4 regions of the Mameliella sp. AT18 genome follow, and region 1 is predicted to be linked to each of the others. Evidence: riboswitches for the same ligand, from Rfam matches in the RefSeq annotation. Region 1 holds a riboswitch; each other region holds the start of a gene.
The links. Region 1 has a riboswitch for thiamine pyrophosphate ahead of thiD (bifunctional hydroxymethylpyrimidine kinase/phosphomethylpyrimidine kinase). Riboswitches for the same ligand answer to the same signal wherever they lie in the genome.
Positions count from the first base shown of each region.

Region 2: linked by a shared signal. The riboswitch ahead of thiC (phosphomethylpyrimidine synthase ThiC) and the one ahead of thiD (bifunctional hydroxymethylpyrimidine kinase/phosphomethylpyrimidine kinase) in region 1 are both predicted to bind thiamine pyrophosphate.
Region 3: linked by a shared signal. The riboswitch ahead of thiM (hydroxyethylthiazole kinase) and the one ahead of thiD (bifunctional hydroxymethylpyrimidine kinase/phosphomethylpyrimidine kinase) in region 1 are both predicted to bind thiamine pyrophosphate.
Region 4: linked by a shared signal. The riboswitch ahead of thiB (thiamine ABC transporter substrate binding subunit) and the one ahead of thiD (bifunctional hydroxymethylpyrimidine kinase/phosphomethylpyrimidine kinase) in region 1 are both predicted to bind thiamine pyrophosphate.

Region 1 is NZ_JARAMO010000171.1:11,803-16,898, reverse strand. It holds gene PVW46_RS15210 (biotin transporter BioY) at 1-21, shown strand, start outside; gene PVW46_RS15205 (nitroreductase) at 18-698, shown strand; gene PVW46_RS15200 (thiolase family protein) at 691-1,794, opposite strand; gene PVW46_RS15195 (AMP-binding protein) at 1,791-2,978, opposite strand; TPP riboswitch at 3,172-3,275, shown strand; partial or broken gene thiD (bifunctional hydroxymethylpyrimidine kinase/phosphomethylpyrimidine kinase) at 3,320-3,942, shown strand; gene PVW46_RS15185 (FAD-dependent oxidoreductase) at 3,942-4,916, shown strand; gene thiS (sulfur carrier protein ThiS) at 4,900-5,094, shown strand.
Region 2 is NZ_JARAMO010000196.1:16,331-21,426, reverse strand. It holds gene lipA (lipoyl synthase) at 1-838, opposite strand, end outside; gene PVW46_RS17505 (carboxymuconolactone decarboxylase family protein) at 835-1,176, opposite strand; TPP riboswitch at 1,413-1,533, shown strand; gene thiC (phosphomethylpyrimidine synthase ThiC) at 1,650-3,437, shown strand; gene PVW46_RS17495 (FAD-dependent oxidoreductase) at 3,434-4,369, shown strand; gene thiS (sulfur carrier protein ThiS) at 4,359-4,556, shown strand; gene PVW46_RS17485 (thiazole synthase) at 4,558-5,096, shown strand, end outside.
Region 3 is NZ_JARAMO010000020.1:25,249-30,344, forward strand. It holds gene thiD (bifunctional hydroxymethylpyrimidine kinase/phosphomethylpyrimidine kinase) at 1-130, opposite strand, end outside; gene thiE (thiamine phosphate synthase) at 127-738, opposite strand; gene thiM (hydroxyethylthiazole kinase) at 735-1,523, opposite strand; TPP riboswitch at 1,579-1,673, opposite strand; gene PVW46_RS02480 (hypothetical protein) at 1,870-2,394, shown strand; gene PVW46_RS02485 (hypothetical protein) at 2,735-3,106, shown strand; gene PVW46_RS02490 (hypothetical protein) at 3,088-3,342, shown strand; gene PVW46_RS02495 (hypothetical protein) at 3,339-3,467, shown strand; gene PVW46_RS02500 (SDR family oxidoreductase) at 3,448-3,651, shown strand; gene PVW46_RS02505 (ThuA domain-containing protein) at 3,657-4,211, shown strand; gene PVW46_RS02510 (hydroxymethylglutaryl-CoA reductase) at 4,368-5,096, shown strand, end outside.
Region 4 is NZ_JARAMO010000001.1:12,724-17,819, reverse strand. It holds partial or broken gene PVW46_RS00115 (methyl-accepting chemotaxis protein) at 1-1,018, shown strand, start outside; gene aroC (chorismate synthase) at 1,025-2,128, opposite strand; gene PVW46_RS00105 (hypothetical protein) at 2,185-2,358, opposite strand; TPP riboswitch at 2,477-2,588, shown strand; gene thiB (thiamine ABC transporter substrate binding subunit) at 2,633-3,619, shown strand; gene PVW46_RS00095 (thiamine/thiamine pyrophosphate ABC transporter permease ThiP) at 3,595-5,096, shown strand, end outside.

The sequences.
Region 1 (5,096 bases):
AGCGTGCTGTCTCGCGGATGACAGGCGCAGGGGGGCAGCACCTGCTGTCGGGGCGGCGCTCGGTCCGGGGCTTCCTGCCCGACCCGGTGCCGCGTCAGGATGTCGAGCGCATCCTGACCGTCGCCCGGACCGCCCCCAGCGGGGCCAACCTGCAGCCAGGCCGGTTTCATGCACTGACCGGCGGACCGCTTGCGGATCTCTCGCAGGCGCTGGTGGCGGCCGCGGAAAGCGGTCGCCCGCCGGTGGCCGAATATTCCTACTTTCCGCAACCGATGCCGCCAGACCTCAAGGCGAAACAACGGGCGGCGGGTTATGCGCTCTATTCCGCGCTGGGGATCGGACGGCGGGACATCGCCGCGCGCAAGGCGCAGTTCAACGAAAACTACCGCTTCTTTTCCGCCCCTGTCGGGATTGTCGTGACCATCCGTCCGGACATGGGCAAGGGCTGTTTCATGGACCTTGGCATGTCCATGATGGCACTGATGATCGCGGCCTCTGACCTGGGCTATGCCACTTGCGGCATCGGGGCCTTGGCCAATCATGCGGATATCGCCCATGCCCAGCTTGGCCTGGGCGAGGAGGAGATGGTCGTTTGCGGCATGGCGCTGGGACGCGCGGACCCGGAGGCGCCGGTAAACGGCGTGCGGACAGAGCGTGACGCGCTGTCTGTCTTTGCGACGCTGCGCGGTTTCAGCTGACCGACATCAGGACCGCCGTGCCCAGGCCGCCCGCTGCCGCGATTGTGGCCAGCCCGGTGCCGCCCCGCTGCCGGAGTTCATGGAAAAGCCGCACCGCATTGATCGCGCCCGAGGCCCCCACCGGATGCCCGCGCGCCAGCCCGCCACCGCCGGGGTTCACGTTGCTCGGGTCCAGCCCGGCGCCATTGACGCAGGCGATGGCCTGCACGGCGTAGGCCTCCATCACTTCGGCAACCGAGAGCGCCCCGGCGTCCATGTCTGCCCGCTCCAGAACCTTGCGGATCGCCGCAACCGGGGCAAGGCCGGGACGGTCCACGCGCCCGCCCAGCGTCACGCCCCCGCGATAGGCAAACCCGGTATCGGGTAACTCGGCGGCGACCCTCTCGGACACCAGCAGGCAGAATGCCGCGCCATCCGCCGCCACGGCGGCATTGGCGGCTGTGATCGTTCCGCACAGGCGCGGAGCACGGGCGGCCAACCGGGGCGTCAGGGCGCGTGTGAAGGCATCCGTGTGCAACCCGCCAAGAGGGACGACCTCAGGCGTCATGTCGGCGGCCAAGGCCTTGCGGTGGCTGTCGATAGCCCAGGCATCCTGCGCCGCGCGGGAAATGCCCAGTTCGGCAGACAGCGCCTCGGCGGCATCGTCCATCTCCGGATCGCGCTCTGGCCAGGGCGTGAAGGGAGGACGGTCATAGGCCATAGGCGGACCGCCCTCCGGGTCGGTCCGCAGGCGCAGGGGCCGTCTGGAATAGGATTCCACGCCGCCCGCCGCCACGACCTCCGCCTGCCCCGAGGCGATCAGCGCGGCGCCAATCACCAGCGCGTCAAGCCCGCCGCAACATTGCCGGTCCAGCGTCAGCCCCGCCACCTGGTCCGGCAGGCCCGCGGCCAGCGCCACCATGCGGGCCGGGTTACCCCCGGCCCCGAGCGCGTTGCCCAAGATCACTTCATCGACCTGACATGCCTCCAGCCCCGCCGCCTCGATCACCCGGCGCAACACCGGCGCGCCCAGTTCGTGGAGCTGAAGCCCTGACAGCGCCCCGCCGCGCGGCGCCACCGGAGTGCGCAGGGCAGAGACGATACGGACACCGCTCATGCCTGACGCTCCAGCGCCTGGGCGATCCTCGCAAGGTCAGGCTTGCCGGAAAGCGTCAGAGGGAAATCGGCAATCGCCTGCACACGACGGGGTGCGGCGAGTGGACCGAAGACCGCACGACACCGGGCCAACAGCGCATCGCAAAGCCCTGCCTCTACCGGCCCGTCGATGACCGCGACAAGATGCGTGCCGCGGCGTGGGTCAGACCGGGGAACCACTGCACATTGTGTCACCGCCGGATCGCTTAGCAGAAAGGCCTCGATATCCTCGGGAAAGACGTTCTGGTCGGCGATGGTGACCATCCGGTTGCGGCGCCCGGCAACGGTCAGGTGGCCCTCCTTGTCGAGCTGCCCCAATTCACCGACCGTGACGAAACCATCCCTTTCGCGTGTTTCTGCACTGTCACCTTCGGCATAGCCATCAAAAAGGTAAGGGCTGCGCACCCAGATCTCGCCTATGGCCCCCTCCTTGGCGTCGATCCTTATCTCGACACCCGGGTAGGCGCGGCCAACGCTGCCCTCCGGGCCACTGCCATCGCCCCAAGCGATGAAACTGGTCTCGGCGGCGCCATAGAACTCACGCAGGACTGCCTTGGGACACAATGCGGCGATCCGAAGCCGCAATTCGGGCGTCAGCCGCCCGCCACCACAAAGCACTTGGCGCAGGCTCGGCAGCACGGCCCCTGTTTCGCACAGAAGGCGCAACTGGGTTGGCGTGGCGTAGAGGATTGTCGCCTGTGCCGCCTTCACGCCCTGCGCCTGTTGGCGCGGCCTCAGACCAGCGAAGGAATGCAGGTCGGCGCCAAGATGCGCCCCTTCGACCAGGGCATAGAGCGCAAGGGAATGGGCCGGGACCCCCAGGACGGCGTAGCGATCCTCGCTGCCAAGGCTCAGGTGGTTGCGGTTGACCTCGAAACTGGCAATCCAGGAGGCATGGCTACGCCGGATGGTCTTCGCCGCTCCGGTCGTTCCGCCAGAGCGGCTGTGGAAATACCCCGCGCGTTCTTTGGAAAGGCGGCTGACCCCGCCTGGTCCGACAGAAAACGCGCGCCCGGTGCGGATGGCTGCGCGCAGGGCAACAAGATCCTGCGCCCCGGCCCTGTCCGAACCCTCGCCCTCTCCGACCTGCTGCCCATGCACATGCAAACGGGCCTCCGGTGGCCAGCGAAACAGCGCAGTGCTCATGGTTCCGGACCCGGTCGCAGCAGTGCCGTGGCCTATTTCCGTCATGGAACATCCTCGTCAAGGTCATGGAGTGGTAGCCCACCACGGCCCTCGACGAAACAGGCAGATAACACCCCGCGTTTTCGTCAGACGCGAACAGGGCACGCCGGACTCTTCCCGTGTTTGACTTGGCGTGGCGGGGTTGTTACCCAAAGTCCAACCGTTGGGGTGCCTCCAAGAGGCTGAGAGGCGTGAACGCGCTAACCCATCGAACCTGATCCGGGCAATACCGGCGTAGGGAACGGTCTACAGTCCACAGACGTTTTCCATGCGCGGTGCCCTTTTGTCTGAAGGAGCAGCCGTTGGCGCATATCGCATTGACCATCGCCGGATCCGACAGTGGCGGAGGCGCGGGCATACAGGCCGATCTCAAGTCCATGTCGGCGCTTGGCGTCTACGGCGCCAGTGTCATCACCGCGGTCACCGCCCAGAACACCCGTGCCGTCACCGCGGTTCATTCAATACCGCTCGACGTGATCGAGGCGCAGATCGAGGCGGTGCTGTCGGATCTGGACATCCGGGCGATGCCCAGTTGGCGCCCGATGCGGTGGGCGCATTGCGGCAGAACTTGATGCCGCACGCCACCGCCCTCACCCCTGGCCTGCCCGAGGCGGCGGCGCTGCTGGACGGCCCGGTGGCGCGCACGCGCGAGGACATGAGAGAACAGGGCATGGCGCTCTGCGGCATGGGGACGCGATCGATGCTGACGACATCCACCGAACCCCGCCACAGGACGCGCAACACCTACGGCACCGGCTGCACGCTTTCGTCGGCCATTGCCGCCGGGCTTGCGCTTGGGCTGCCGCTCGAACTGGCGACCGAAACGGCGCACAGCTTCGTGCAACAGGCGATTGCGGCAGCGGACGGGCTGCAGGTCGGCTCCGGGCATGGCTCACTGCACCATTTTCACGCGGTCTGGGAATGATGCCGGTGTTCTCGGTCATCGGCGCCGGTGTGGCGGGGCTTTCCGTTGCCAGCGAACTGGCCGCGCGCGGTGCCGATGTGCAGGTCTTTGATCCTGCCGGGCCGCCCGGTCCGCACCACTGTTCCTGGTGGGCGGGGGGCATGTTGGCGCCCTGGTGCGAATATGAAAACGCCGAAGAGCCAGTGCTGAGGCTGGGCCAACAGGCGATTGTCTGGTGGCAACAACGCACCACTGTCCAGCAACGCGGCACGCTGGTCGTGGCGGGGCGGCGTGACTTGCCCGACCTGCGCCGCTTTGCCCGACGCACCGAAGGGTTCCGAGAGGTCGGGACCGACTTCGCGGAACTGGAACCGGACCTGCCCGGCGTTGCGCAGGGGCTATTCTTTGAAGGCGAGGCGCATCTGGATCCGCGCCGGGCGTTGAGTGATCTTTACACCAGCCTGAAAGGGCAGAAGGTCAGGTTCGTTCAGGACAAGGCGCCGGCGGCGCTGGACAACGTGATTGATTGCCGGGGCCTCGCCGCGCGCGACGCTCTGCCCGACCTGCGTGGCGTCAGGGGCGAGATGCTGGTGATCCGCTGCCCCGAGGTGACGCTCACGCGCCCGATCCGTCTGCTGCATCCGCGCATCCCGCTGTATATCGTGCCGCGCGGCGATGGCGTCTACATGCTGGGCGCCACGATGATCGAGAGCGAGGACCGGCGCCGGATCACGGTCCGCTCGATGCTGGAACTGCTCAGCGCGGCCTACGCGCTGAACCCCGCCTTCGGCGAGGCCGAGGTGCTCGAAACCGGCGTCGATTTGCGCCCGGCCTTTCCGGACAACCTGCCCCGGATCCGGCGGCTCGGCGGCAGGATCTTTGCCAATGGCCTTTATCGTCACGGCTACCTGCTTGCGCCCGCGTTGGCGCGCGGGGTGGCCGATCTTGCCCTGCACAACACCCATTCGGAGTTTGTCGATGAAGATCGTGATTAACGGCGAGTCTTGCGAAGTCGTCGCCGGGACACTTGCCGACCTGCTGAAAGAACGCGCCCTTGCCGGGCGGGTGGCGACGGCGGTGAACGAAACATTCGTGCCCGCGGCACAGCGCCCGGCCTGCAAACTGCAAGAGGGCGACCGGGTCGAAATCCTCGCACCGATGCAGGGGGGATGACG
Region 2 (5,096 bases), on a different contig from region 1:
CCAGGGCGGCTGTCTTGTAGGCTGTGAATTCCTCGGGCGTGATGTAGCTGGCCACGGGGTGATGTTTCGGCGTCGGTTGCAGGTATTGCCCGATGGTCAGAAAATCGACGCCTGCCGCGCGCAGGTCGTCCATCACTTGATGCACGGACTGGCGATCCTCGCCCAGGCCGACCATCAGCCCCGATTTGGTGAAGATGGACGGGTCGCGCTGCCGGACACGGTCCAACAGGCGCAGCGAATGATAGTAGCGCGCACCAGGGCGGATTTGCGGATAAAGCCCCGGCACGGTTTCAAGGTTGTGATTGAAGACATCCGGGCGCGCATCGACCATAGCGTCCACCATGGCGGGGTCGCAACCCAGGAAATCCGGTGTCAGAAGCTCGATGGTGGTGTTGGGGTTGGACCGGCGGATGGCACGGATCGTGTGCACGAAGTGCTCTGCACCACCGTCGGCAAGGTCGTCGCGGTCGACAGAAGTGATCACGACGTGCCGGAGCCCCAAGCGTGCCACGGCTTTGGCCACCCGTCCAGGTTCGAACGGGTCCAGAGCCTCTGGCCGACCGGTGGCCACATTGCAGAAGGAGCAGCCCCGCGTGCAGGTGTCGCCCATGATCATCATGGTCGCGTGACCCTGGTCCCAGCATTCGCCCAGATTGGGACAACTGGCCTCTTCGCACACGGTGGTCAGCTTTTCGTCACGGACGAGAGCCATTGTTCGGGCGAATCCTGCGCCCGAAGGGGCCCGGACGCGAATCCAGCCCGGTTTGACCGGTCCCGACACGGATTTGCGATGCGCCTTTTCAGGGTGTCGCAGGGTCGGTGTCTGTCGTGGTGTCATTCGGCAAGCGCGTCCAAGGCCGCCAGCGCCCGGCCTCCGTAAACGACCGAAGGACCGCCCCCCATCTCGATTGCGACCGAGATCGCCTCGATCACCTCGTCGCGGGTTGCGCCGTGTTTCAGCGCGGCCCGCAGGTGAAACACGATACAATCTTCGCACCGGATCGCGATGGAAATCGAGAACGCCATCAGTTCCTTGACTTTGCTTGACAATGCCGCGTCGCCCGACACGGCGCTGACCAGCTGGCTGTAGGGTTTCATCGGCGCGGGGGCCGCCTTGAACAGTGCGCCCACGCGTTTGTCGATTTCCGCGCTCTCGGCGCGGTAGTTCTTAGTCATCGTGTTCCTCCCGTCAGGCCCGTGTGATAGAGATGCGTTTGCCTCAGGCGGCGCAGGCATCGTGGACCGTTGACGGCACTATGCGTGCTGTGTGCACCGCGATGTATCGGAGATCGGGTATTCGGACCTGTCAGGCCGGTAACTGTCTCATTTGGCGGCAAGTGAGACAGTGCCTGTGTCATGAAGACAAATCAGGATTGTTTGTTTGACAGGCAGCCCCTTGCTGGTGTGGAGTGCCGTGACGTCAGGGGAGTCCCGCCAAGGGGACTGAGAGGCTGACAGGGGGAAACCCCGGTGAAGCGACCCTTTGAACCTGACCCAGTTGATGCTGGCGTAGGAAGACCGAAGGGCAATTTCCCCACTTGCACACCGGGGCGGTCCTTTCGGGCCGCGGTGGCCCTTTTGCGGGCTACGGGCCGCTTTCTGCCTCACGTTTCGCTTGGGTCTTTTCGAGCGCACTTGAGGAGACGCAAATGAACGCCAAGACCCCACAGATCACCACCGGGCCGCTGCCCGCTTCGACCAAAATCCACGTGCCCGGACAGGTGCACGATATCCGCGTGCCGATGCGCTGCATCGCCATGTCGAACGAACCCCCAGTGACGGTCTATGACAGTTCCGGCCCTTACACCGATCCCGCTGTCAGCATCGATATCGCCAAGGGCTTGGCCGCTGTGCGCAGCCAATGGCAGATCGCACGCGGCGATTTGCAGGAATACGAAGGGCGCCACGTCACCTCTGCCGACAACGGGTTTGCCGAAGGTGCGCGCCTGACCCCGGCCTTTCCGATAGCCCGCAAACCGCTGCGGGCGACGGACGACAAGGCGGTCACCCAGTTGGCCTATGCCCGCGCCGGGGTCGTCACCCCGGAAATGGAATTCGTCGCCATCCGCGAAAACGAAGGCCGCATGGAAGCCTATCGCCGCGATGGCGAAGATTTTGGCGCCGCGATCCCCGATCTTGTCACCCCCGAATTCGTCCGTGACGAAATCACCGCTGGCCGCGCCATCATCCCCGCCAACATCAACCACCGCGAGTTGGAGCCGGTTATCATCGGCCGGAACTTCAAGGTGAAGATCAACGCCAACATCGGCAACTCGGCCGTCACCTCCAGCATGGAGGAAGAGGTCGAAAAGATGGTCTGGGCCATCCGTTGGGGAGCGGATACGGTGATGGATCTGTCCACCGGGCGCAACATCCACAACATCCGCGACTGGATCCTGCGCAACGCACCCGTTCCGATCGGCACCGTGCCGCTGTATCAGGCGCTGGAAAAGGTGGGCGGCATCGCCGAGGACCTGACCTGGGAAATCTTCCGCGACACGCTGATCGAACAGGCCGAACAGGGGGTGGATTACTTCACTATCCACGCAGGCGTGCGGCTGCACATGATCCCGATGACCGCGAAACGCGTGACCGGCATCGTATCGCGCGGCGGGTCTATCATGGCCAAGTGGTGTCTGCACCTTCACCGCGAATCCTTCCTGTATGAGCATTTCGAGGAAATCTGCGACATCTGCCGCCGCTATGACGTGTCTTTCAGTCTGGGCGATGGGCTGCGCCCCGGGTCCATCGCGGACGCCAACGATCAGGCGCAGTTCGCGGAACTGGAAACTCTGGGGGAGCTGACGAAAATCGCGTGGGCCAAGGACTGCCAGGTGATGATCGAAGGCCCGGGCCACGTGCCGATGCACAAAATCAAGGCCAACATGGACAAGCAGCTGGAGCATTGCCACGAGGCACCCTTCTATACGCTTGGGCCGCTCACCACGGATATCGCACCGGGCTATGACCATATCACCAGCGCCATCGGTGCCGCGATGATCGGGTGGTTCGGCACGGCGATGCTGTGCTACGTGACACCGAAGGAACACTTGGGCCTGCCGGACCGCGACGACGTGAAAACCGGCGTGATCACCTACAAGCTGGCTGCCCACGCTGCCGACCTGGCCAAGGGGCACCCCGGCGCGCAGATCCGCGACGACGCCCTGTCCCGCGCCCGGTTCGAATTCCGCTGGGAAGACCAGTTCAACCTGGGCCTTGATCCCGACACGGCGCGCGAAATGCACGACGAAACCATGCCAAAAGAGGCGCACAAGGTGGCGCATTTCTGTTCGATGTGCGGGCCGAAATTCTGTTCCATGCGCATTTCCCACGACATCCGCGCAGAGGCGGAAAAGCAGCAGGGCATGGAAAAGATGGCCGCCAAGTTCCGCGAAGGTGGCGAATTGTACGTGCCTGCGCAGGAGTCGGCAGAATGATCTCTGTCCTTGGAATGGGGGTGGCGGGGCTTTGCGTCGCCACCTCTCTGGCTGAACGTGGTCTGCAGGTAGAGGTGATCACCCCCGAAGGGTCGCCTGATCCGGCCTCTTGGCTGGCAGGGGGGATGCTGGCGCCGTTCTGCGAAGGTGAAAGCGCACCGGATTTGGTGGTGAAAATGGGCCAGTCCGCCGGCGACTGGTGGGGGGCTCGGGTCGGGTCGCTGGTTCGCATGGGAACGCTGGTGGTGGCACCGTCGCGCGATGTCTCCGAACTGGATCGCTTCGCGCGGGCGACCGAAGCGCACGAATGGGTGAACCCTGCCGATCTGGAACCTGATCTGGAAACCCGGTTCGCCCGTGGTCTGTTCTTCGCAAAAGAGGCCCACATGGATCCGCGCGAAGCGATGCGCAGCCTACGTACGCGGCTAGAGGCGATGGGCGTCCGCTTTCACCACGGGCCATCCACGGGGCAGATCATCGACTGCACCGGCATGGCAGCCGCGGCCCAATTGCCGGACCTGCGCGCCGTGCGGGGTGAGATGCTGGCGCTTTATGCCCCCGACGTGCAACTGACCCGCACCGTGCGGCTGCTGCATCCACGCTTTCCGTGTTACATCGTTCCGCGCGGGGATGGGCACTATATGGTCGGCGCAACCATGGTGGAAAGCGCACGCAATGGTCCGGTCAGTGCCCGCGCGGTGATGGAACTGTTGTCCACTGCTTACACCGTCCATCCCGCCTTTGCAGAGGCGGAAGTGACCGAAACCGGCTCGGGCCTGCGCCCGTCGTTTCCCGACAACATCCCCGCCATCCGCTTTCTCGGCGACAAAATTTTCATGAACGGCATGTACCGCCACGGGTTCCTGACCGCCCCGGCCCTGGCCGAGGAACTGGCCGCCTCCCTGACACAGGAGATCGCCCATGCAGGTTGACCTGAACGGCGTGCGGATCGATACCACGGCTGCATCCCTTGCCGCGCTGATCGATGAACGCGGATTTGACCCCGCCAGTATCGCGACGGCGGTGAACGGTGACTTCGTACCCCGTCCGCTGCGCGAAGGAACGAAGCTGGCCGACGGTGACAAGATCGAAGTCCTGTCACCCATGCAGGGGGGCTGAGATGTTCTACGGAGTTGACCTGACCTCGCGGCTGATGCTGGGGACGGCGCAGTATCCATCACCCGCCGTTCTGCGTGACGCCATTACTGCCTCCGGGACCGAGGTGATTACCGTTTCCCTGCGCCGCGAAGGGGCGGACGGCGCGGCGTTTCGGCAGATCCTGTCTGACAGCGGTTGCCGGATACTGCCCAACACGGCCGGTTGCCACACCGCCCGCGAAGCGGTCACGACAGCCCATATGGCGCGTGAATTGTTCGGAACGCACTGGATCAAACTGGAAGTGATCGGTCATGCCGACACCTTGCAGCCTGATCCTTTCGCGCTGGTCGAGGCCACCCGTACCCTGTGCGCTGACGGGTTCGAGGTTTTCCCCTATACCACCGACGACCTGATCGTCGGGGAAAAACTGCTAGAGGCGGGTTGCCAGGTGCTTATGCCCTGGGGTGCGCCGATCGGATCGGGGCAGGGGCTACGCAATATCGAGGGGCTGCGCACGATGCGGGCGCATTTTACGGGTGTCCCACTGGTAGTGGATGCCGG
Region 3 (5,096 bases), on a different contig from region 1:
TCTGGGCGGTCAGCGCGGTCAGGACGCTCATTGCGTAGCCGCCATTTGCCGAGATCGCCTTGATGTCGGCCTGGATGCCGGCACCGCCGGAACAATCGGAACCGGCGATGGAAAGGATGTTCGGGATCATGCCGTCCTCCATGCGTGGATCAGGGTCCGGGTCGCGGCGGTCATGTCCGCCGCCCGTGAAATCGCCGAGACGACGGCCAGCCCGGCGCCACCGGCGGCCTTTACCGGCGCGGCGTCGCGGGCCGTCACGCCGCCAATGGCGAGGCAGGGCAGCGAGGAGCGCCCGGCGATCACGGCGAAACCGTCCAACCCGATGGGTGCGGCGTGATCTGGCTTGGACCCGGTCGCGTAGATCGGTCCGACGCCGAGGTAGTCGACACCGGCGGGAACCGCGTCCAGTTGCGCTGCCGTCTCGATCGACAGGCCAAGGACCATGTCCGGACCGATCTTCCGGCGGATGCGGGCGGGATCTCCGTCACCCTGGCCGACGTGCAGACCCGCCGCGCCGATGGCGATGGCCAGGTCGACCCGATCGTTCACGATCAGCTTGGTCCCGAAGGGGGACAGCGCGGTCATCAGCGCCCGCGCGAGCCGGGCCAGATCCGCGTCCGGTGTCACCTTGTCACGCAGTTGAACCCATTCGGCGCCTCCCTGTGCGGCGGCAACCGCCTGGACGATGACCGGTGCGGGTGCGGTGGCATCCGTGATGAAACAGAGCGGCGGGATCATGCCAGCGTGATCCGGGCGCCGCGCGCCAGGTCCTCCGGCGTCATCGTGTACAGCGCATCAATGAAGGCCACCTGGAATGTCCCCGGTCCCCGGACGCCTTCGGCGGCCTGTTCGCCGGCAAGACCGAAAAAGGCCAGCGCGGCAACGGTCGCCTCAAAGGGATCCTGCCCGACGGTGAAGGCGCCGACGATGCCGGTCAGGGAACAGCCCAGGGCTGTCACCCGGGGCATCAGGGCGTGGCCATTGGCGACCTCAGCATTGCGCGTGCCATCGGTGACGAAATCCACGGGGCCGGTCACGGCGACCACGCCGCCCGTCCGCCGTGCCAGGGCGCTTGCAGCCTCCTGCGCCTGGGAAACCGCGTCGGCGGTGTCGGCGCCCTTGCCGCTTGCGTCGGCGCCGGCCAGCGCCATGATCTCTGACGCATTGCCCCGGATCACGGTCGGGGCGAGGTCCAATAGCCGTGCGCCGATGTCCCGGCGATAACCCGTGGCGCCGACCGCCACCGGATCGAGTATCCAGGGCGTTCCCTGCGCCTGAGCGGCCCCGGCGCTCTCCAGCATGGCGTCGGCCCAGGCCGGTGAGAGCGTCCCGATATTGATCGTCAATGCCTGCGCCAGGCCTGTGAATTCGGCTGCTTCCTCGCGCGCGTGGACCATCGCGGGCGAAGCCCCCGCCGCGAGCATGACGTTGGCCATGATGTTCATGGCGACGTAATTCGTGATGTTCTGAACAAGTGGCGCCGTCCGGCGCATGTGATCCAGGTGCTGTCCCGTATCGTCCATCGTGATCTCCTTTCGCCCGGCGGCATGAGAGATCACGAGACGTCGACCGGAATCCGGTCTGCCCTGTGCGCCTCCCTCCGCCGGCATTATCCGGTTCAGGTTCGAAGGGTACGTCTCAGCCCGGTTTCCCGAGCGCCCCTGTCGCTAACGGCGCGAAGGTCGCATCAGACGGCGCCAGCGTCAATCAGCTTCGCCGGTTTCGCATCGCGAAATCCGGACGTTTGGGTCGCGGGATGGCGGGAATTGGCCTGTCGAAGGGGGCAATCCTTGCAAGACCCTGTTTATACTGGCCTTTTGCATCCCCTTGTGTATAGGCTGGATGCAGAACACTTCCAGAAGGCCGGGTATGCCTGATCGCGACGACCTGAATGCCAAGTCGATATACGATGATCTGTTGCACCGGGCGCAGGGGGTGATCCGCACCAGGGATTTCGACGGATACCAGGGGGTCTTCGACCTTCCGTTTCGGCTTGTGAACCTCGATGCGGCGCATGTCTTTTCCACGCCGGACGATCTGCGGATGATCTTCGAGACCATCCAGCACCGGATCTTCTGCCTCAATCTCAGCTCTTACTTCGCGGTCTGCCTCGACGCGCAGCGCATCGACGAGACGACGATTGTCGCCACCCATGAAACCCGGATGATCACCGAGAACCTCTTGGTCGGCGATCCGGTGCCCTCGGTGGCCGTCCTGAAACATGTCCGGGGGCAATGGTTGCTGACGGAGGTCTGGAACTTTCGCCCGGACCGCTTCGGGACCAGTTTCCTGCGGGTCGAGCAAGAGACGCGGCCAGCGGCGCAATGGATCGCGATGCAGGCCCGCGTCTATGGCGCGCTCGGCGGTCGGACAGGCGTTTTGGCAGTTCGCTGACTGCCCGTGTGGCGCCGCGGATCGGTGCCGGTCGGGAGCCCGCTGCAGCGGCCGATGGCTGGGACGGCAGCGATCCGATCCGTGGAGACTGACCGGGAACAGGAGCTCGGGGAAGGAGCCTGGCGGACGCTGGCAGTCGATCCGCAGGATCCGCGCCAATGCAATCGTCACCCGCAGACGGCCCCGGCAAGCACCTGACCGGGACAGCTGTCGGGATTTCCAGATGCCCGCAAGGAGGCCTTTATGGCTGGCCAGGTCATACCCGACTACCACGAGATCACGCGCGTCCTGACGGACCGTTCCATGCGTCAGGCGCTGTACGACGAGGGGGGGCGTCGTCATGAATGACGTCCTGCTGACGCTGCATGGCGGGGACCATCACAAGCGGCGGGTGCTGGAGTTTTCGGTGCTCCGCAGGGACGACTTCTCGGTCTACGAGACAGAGATATTCCTGCCCGCCCTGGCACAGGTCATCGGGCCGCTTTCGGCGAGCGGCGGGATGGACCTGATCGACTTCGGCTATCGCGTCACGATGAACCTGACTGCAGATTTCGCGGGCCTCGACCGGCCCGAGAAATCGCCCGAGGAAACCGGGCAGTTGCTGAAACTGGTCAAGAACTTCTCGGAATGCGCGACGCTGACCCATGTGACCCTAGACAAGGAAGCCGTACGGGCCGCGCCCTGTCCGAAGGCGTGCCGATCCGGGGCCTGACCTTTGGCTATGGCATGCACATGTGCCTTGGGCGCGATCTTGACGGCGGACTGCCGGCGGGGCCGGACACCGATCCGGACAGGCACCAGTACGGGATCGTGACGCGGTTGGTCCAGACGCTGCTGGACCGCGACGTGCGCCCCGACCCGGACCGTTCGGCGGTGCAGGACACCAACACCTCCCGCATGAACTTTTCGTCCTATCCCGTTCTCCTGACACCCGAACCCGAGGCATGAGCATGAAATCCGAAATCGTGACCGGGGCCGCCGCGGGCCTCGGGGCAGGCGTGGCCGCAAAATTCGATGCCGAGGGCTATCGCGCCGGGGTTCATCGACGGTGGCATGTCCGCCCCGTTCTATGACGATCCCAAGGTCCGCGCCGCGCGCGAAGGCGCCGTGCCGAACGGCGATCTGGGCAAGATCGAGGACATCGCCGAGGCGGTCTGGTTCCTGGCCTCGCCGCAGCCCCGCTACGTCAATGCGCATCAGCTGGTGGTGGACGGCGGCGTCTGCCACAGCCTTCTGCGCTCGCTGCCGCGGGAATAACGGCAATGCGCGTGGTCATCCTGAAAGGCGGCATCCTGGCTGCGGCTGGCATGGAGACGGAGCTTGTCGGTTCTCCGGCAGAGTTGGTCTCTGCGCTGGACCGCGCCCCGGCGGACCTTGTCGGGGTGCAGGCGCTGCGGTTCCGGATGCTGGGCAACGAGAAATACGCGCCCTACCGGGCCGAATGGGCCTATGAGACTGATCCGGAACTGGTGCGCGCGCTGGACGCTCATGCCGGGGCCGGGCGCGGCATCGTCTCGCTGCACACGGGCTGTATCTGTTTCGACGGCTGGCAAGGCTGGCTCGACCTGCTGGCAGGCGGATGGGTCTGGGGTCGGCGCTACCACGCGCCGGGGCTGGAAACCGTCGACGTGACCCCGGTGCAAGACCATCCCGTGACAGCGGACATCGCGCCATTCGCCGTCACTGACGAACACTACGGGGACCTGGCCCTTCACCCCGAGGCGATCATCCTCGCCCAGGGTCGCATGGGCGAGGGCGTGGATCACCCCGTCGGCTGGGCCCGCGACGGCGGGGACAGCGGCATCGTTCCGGTCTGAGGGCAATTCGCCTGCGCCACCGATCCCCCGAAATTCGACGCAAACCCATCTAACGAGTTGTAAACACGACAAGGACCGCCGACAATCAGTCCCGTATTCCCCCCGTGATGCCCGGTCTCCGGGGTTGCGACCGGCCCATCTTGCGAAAGTCCTTGCATGATCGTCCCTTTTCACGTCTCCGAAATGCTGCGCCGGGTGCGGCAGCGGATCGCCGGGACGGGCGCGCTGCCCGACATGGCCCCCCGGCCGGAGGGCAGCCGCTCTTTGCGCATGTCGCCACGCGTGACCGCCGATACGGTGGCGCGCCTGCACCGCGACCTGGGCCTCGATGCCGAAAGCGCCGACCGTCTCTTTGACTCGCGGGCGCAGGCGGACCTGCCGCACTACGCCGCCAATATCGAGAACATGATCGGGACCGTGTCGCTGCCGGTGGGGGTAATCGGGCCGCTGCGTATCAACGGGGTCAACGCCGTGGGTGACTATCCCGTGCCGATGGCCACGTCGGAGGCCGCCTTGGTCGCCTCTTACGGGCGGGGGGCGCGGGCCGCGAACAAGGCCGGCGGGATCGGCACGGCGGTGCTGTACGAGGGCGTGTTGCGCAGCCCGGCCTTCGTGTTCGAAACGCTCCTGCAGGCGGGGCAGTTCGTCGATTGGGTTGTGACGGAGGCGGACCTGCTCAAGGCCAGGGCCGAGGACACGACCCGGCACGGCAAGCTTGTCTCGCTGGAACCGGTGATCGACAACAACGTGGTCTTCCTGCTGTGCCGCTACACGACCGGCGATGCCGCCGGACAGAACATGGTGACGATCGCCACAGAGGCGCTCTGTCGCCATGTGGCCGCACATTGCCCGATCCAACCGCGCAACTGGTATGTCGAGGGCAAT
Region 4 (5,096 bases), on a different contig from region 1:
ACAGCGCGAAGAGACCGACCAAGTGGCCACCGCCATGAACCAGATGAGCGCCACCGTGCAGGAAGTGGCACAGAACGCCGAGCAGGCCTCGCTGGCCGCGAGCAACGCCGACCAGCAGGCACAACTGGGCGACCGAGTGGTGGCAGAGGCCATCGGCCGTATCGAACAACTGGCCGGGCAGATGGACCATTGCCTGGCGGCCATGCAACACCTGGCGGGCGAGAGCCAGCGCATTGGCAGCATCCTCGACGTGATCAAGTCGGTTTCCGAACAGACCAACCTGCTGGCCCTGAACGCGGGGGTCGAGGCCGCGCGCGCCGGCGAGAGCGGCAAGGGCTTTTCCGTGGTCGCCTCCGAGGTGCGGGGGCTGGCGCAGCGCGCCTCGGAATCCGCTAGCGAGATCAAGGAACTGGTGACGAACAGCAGCAAGCAGGTGGAAGACGGTGAAAAGCTGGTCCAGGAGACCAGCGAAACCCTGACCCATATCGTGCAAAGCGTGACCGAAGTGTCCGAGATGGTCTCTGGTATCGCGACCTCGGCCCGTGACCAGGCCAGCGGCGTGCAGGAAATCAATGTCGGCGTGGGTGAACTGGACAAGGTGACACAGCAGAACGCCGCGATGGTCAGCCAGACCAATGCCGCCAGCCAGCAACTGCGTGTCGAGGCCACGCGCCTGTCCGATGTCCTGGCGCGGTTCTCTGTCCGGGATCTGCCCGTTGCCGCGAACACCTGGGAAGAGCCGGCAGATGAGCCATACACGGTGGACAGCGGCGAGCCGGAGGCGCCTGTCCTGGAACAGGACCAAGACCCCGCGCCCTACGATGCGGACGATGCCTATGGTGACATGATCCCGGACACGGAAACCCTGGTGCATGGCAGCTGGGCTGCTGAAGACCTGGAGCCGTCACCCGTCGAAGTGGAGGTCGAGGAGATCGACAATTTCGAGCAACCCGCGCCGGAGCCGGCACCGGCCTACAAGAAGGCCGTTGGTGACGATGCCCTGTGGAAGGATTTCTGAGGGGGCTTAGCCCCCGATGCGTCCGCCCGCGTCCCCCACCTGGCCGCGATGCAGCAGCAGGTGATCGAGCAGGACGCAGGCCATCATCGCCTCTCCAACCGGGACGGCGCGGATGCCAACGCAGGGATCGTGCCGCCCCTTGGTGACGATCTCGGTCTCTTCGCCGCTCAGGGTGATGGTCTTGCGCGGGGTCAGGATGGACGAGGTCGGCTTGACCGCGAAACGCACGACGATTTCCTGTCCGGTCGAAATGCCGCCCAGGATGCCGCCGGCGTGGTTGGAGCTGTAGACCGGGCCGTTCTCACCCATGAAGATCTCGTCGGCATTCTGGCTGCCGGTCAGCGCCGCCGAGGCCATGCCCTCGCCGATCTCGACGCCCTTGACCGCGTTGATCGACATCATCGCGGCCGCAAGGTCAGTGTCGAGCTTGCCATAGACGGGGGCGCCCAGGCCGGCAGGCGCATTGCGGGCGACGACCTCGATCACCGCGCCCACGCTCTCGCCCGACTTGCGCAGCCCATCCAGGTAGTCGGCCCAGGTCTCGGCGGCCTGGGGGTCCGGGCACCAGAAGGGGTTGGCATCGATCTGGGCATCGTCGAAACGCGCCCGGTCGACGCCGTGGCTGCCCATCTGCACCATGTAGCCGCGGATCTCGGTCCCCGGCACCAGCGCCGTCAGCGCCGCGCGCGCGAGCCCGCCGGCGGCCACGCGGGCCGCAGTTTCCCGCGCAGAAGAGCGCCCGCCGCCGCGATAGTCGCGCAGCCCGTATTTCTGGAAATAGGTGATGTCGGCGTGGCCGGGGCGGAACTTCTGCGCGATCTCGGAATAATCCTTGGACCGCTGGTCGGTGTTCTCGATCATCAGCTGAACCGAGGTTCCGGTGGTCCGGCCCTCGAAGACGCCGGACAGGATGCGCACGGCATCCGGTTCGCGGCGTTGTGTCGTGAACTTGCTCTGCCCCGGTTTGCGCCTGTCCAGCCAGTGCTGCAGCTGCGCCTCGTCGATCTCGATCCCCGGCGGGCAGCCATCGACCGTGGCCCCCAGAGCCGGCCCGTGGCTTTCGCCCCAGGTGGTCACACGGAAGAGATGTCCGAATGTGTTCAGGCTCATGGCTGCGTCCCCTTCGTTTCCGCGCGGGATACGCAAGCCGGGGCACAATGCCAAGACTATTCGAGGCTGTCGCGCCGCCTCTGGGCCAAATCGCCCACGGCGTCCGTCGCCCGGTCCACGGCAATCACGATGAAGGTGGAGAGCCAGAGCGGCATTTCAAAGGCCGCGATCCAGCCGAAAATAAGATAGATGAGCCAGATAACCCCCAGCTCGAGACACAGAATGATCAAACGCGTTTCCCCAAGGGCGCCTCCTTTCTCCTGAATTTTCGGGATACGCATTCCTTACCATAATACACGGAAAATATCACGGTTTTTCTTGATGTTCCGTGACGTCGCGACTAGGGTCCGGCCTACCTCGGGGTGGCGGCGCATGAGCCGTCTGAGATTTCCGTGCCACGGATCAACCCGTTGAACCTGAACCGGTTAACACCGGCGGAGGGAAGGTATGGGCCCGATGACGGGACTCCAATCTTGCCCTTGCGCCGCAATATTGGAGGACTCTATGAAGTCACTTGCCTTCACTGTTGCCGCGGGATGTCTGAGCGCCGGCCTTGCCTTGGCCGAAACGCCTGTCCTGACGGTCTATGCGCCCGACTACTTCGTTTCCGAATGGGGGCCGGGGCCAAGGATCGAAGAGCTGTTCGAGGCGCGCTGCGACTGCGATCTGCAATTCAAGCCCGGCGACCTCTTGCCCCGTATCCTGCTGGAAGGCGACCGGACCGAGGCCGACGTCGTGATCGGCCTGAACACCGACGTGACGAAGAAGGCCCGGGACTCGGGCTTGTTCGCAGAACACGGCGTGGACCTGTCGCCGCTGACACTGCCGATCGACTGGACGGACGAGGTGTTCCTGCCGTTCAACTACGGGCACACTGCCTTTGTCTATGACAGCACCCGCGTGGATGCGCCGCCTGCCAGTTTCGACGCGCTGCTGGAGGCGCCAGACGACCTGCGGCTGGTGATCCAGGACCCGCGCACCTCGATCTCGGGGCTGGCGCTGGTGCTTTGGGTGCAATCGGTCTACGGCGACGAGGCGCAGGCCGCCTGGGAGAAACTGGCGCCCAAGATCGTCACCGTGACCAAGGGCTGGTCCGAATCCTACGGCCTCTTCACCGATGGCGAGGCGGACATGGTGCTGAGCTACACGACCTCGCCCGCCTATCACATCATCGCCGAAGAAGATGAGACGAAGAAGGCCGCGATCTTCCCCGAGGGGCATTATTTCATGGTCGAACTGGCCGCCCGGCTGGCCACCAGCGACCAACCCGAACTGGCCGGCGCCTTCATGGAGTTCATCTTGAGCGAGGACTTTCAGGGCATGATCGCCACGGGCAACTGGTCGATCCCGGCGGCGCTGGACAGCAACAAGTGGCCGGATGGCTTCCAGAAGCTCGACCTGCCGGAGAACGTGCTTTTCTATTCCGAGGATGAGGCGGCGGCCCTGCGTGGCGAGGCGATCGAGGCATGGCGCCGCGCGCTCTCGCAATAGCGGCGGCCCTGGCCCTGGCGGTCCTGACGCTGGGGCCGGTGGGCGTTGTTCTGGCCCGGGCCGGGGGCTTTGGCACCTTCGGCCCGGGGGATTGGCAGGCATTGCGGTTCACGCTCTGGCAGGCCTTCCTGTCGGCCACGTTCAGCGTTGTCCTGGCTGTGCCCGTGGCCAAGGCCCTGGCGCGCCGCCGCTTCGCCGGGCGCGGGGTCTTGGTGACGCTGTTGGGGGCGCCCTTCATCCTGCCGGTGATCGTGGCGGTCATGGGGTTGATCGCCGTTTTTGGCCAGGCGGGGCTGGTGAACAGGCTGTTGGGGGCGCTGGGCGGCCCGAACCTCGACATCTACGGGTTGCACGGGGTCGTGCTGGCGCATGTCTTTTTCAACCTGCCGCTGGCGGTCAGGATGCTGTTTTCCGCCTGGGCGGCGGTCCCGGCCGAGCATTTCCGGCTGTCGGCCTCCCTTGGCCTGTCGCCGCGGGCGCAATGGTGCGTGATTGACGCACCGCTGATCCTGCGGGTGCTGCCGGGGGCGTTTACGGTGATTTTCGTGATCTGCCTCACGAGCTTTGCGGTGGCGCTGACGCTGGGTGGCGGGCCACGGGCGACGACGGTGGAACTGGCGATCTACCAGGCGATGCGGTTCGATTTCGATCTTGGCCGCGCGGCGGCCCTGGCGGTGATGCAGCTGGTGCTGGCGCTGGCGGCTGGTCTGGTGGCGCTGCGCGTCGCGGGGCAGGCCGGATTTGGTGCCGGGCGTGATCGCATCCTGCCGCGCTGGGATGGGCAGGGTGGCCTGGCGCGTGGTTGGGATGGCATGTGGATCGTCGCGGCGGCGCTGTTCCTGCTGGTGCCACTGGCGGCGGTCGTCCTGCGCGGTCTACCGGGCCTTCTGCTGATCACGCCGGACACGCTGCGGGCAGCGGCGCATTCCCTGATCGTTGCGTTGGGGTCCACGGTGCTTTGCATGGCCTGGGCCTTGCCGCTGGCCACGCGGCGAGGCGAGTTGCTGGCCCTGCCCGCCATCGCGATTTCGCCGCTGGTTCTGGGGACGGGGCTGTTCCTTATCCTGCGCAACTTCGTCAATCCCTTCGACATGGCGTTGCCGGTCACGGGGTTGGTCAACGCGCTGATGGCGCTGCCCTTTGCCCTGCGCATCCTGCGGCCCGAGGCCGAGGCGGTCACGCGCGACTATGGGAGGCTGCGGGCCAGCCTGCGGATGACACCACTGGCCTGGCTGCGGCTGGTCTGGCTGCCCCGCTTGCGGCGCCCGATGGGCTTTGCCGCCGGGTTGACGGCTGCACTGGCGATGGGAGATCTGGGCGTGATCGCATTGTTTGCGGATCCGGACCGGGCGACCCTGCCGTTGCAGGTCTATCGCCTGATGGGATCCTACCAGATGGAGGCGGCGGCCGGTGCGGCGCTGCTGTTGTTGTGTACCAGCCTGGGGTTGTTCTGGCTGTTCGACAGAGGAGGACGCCT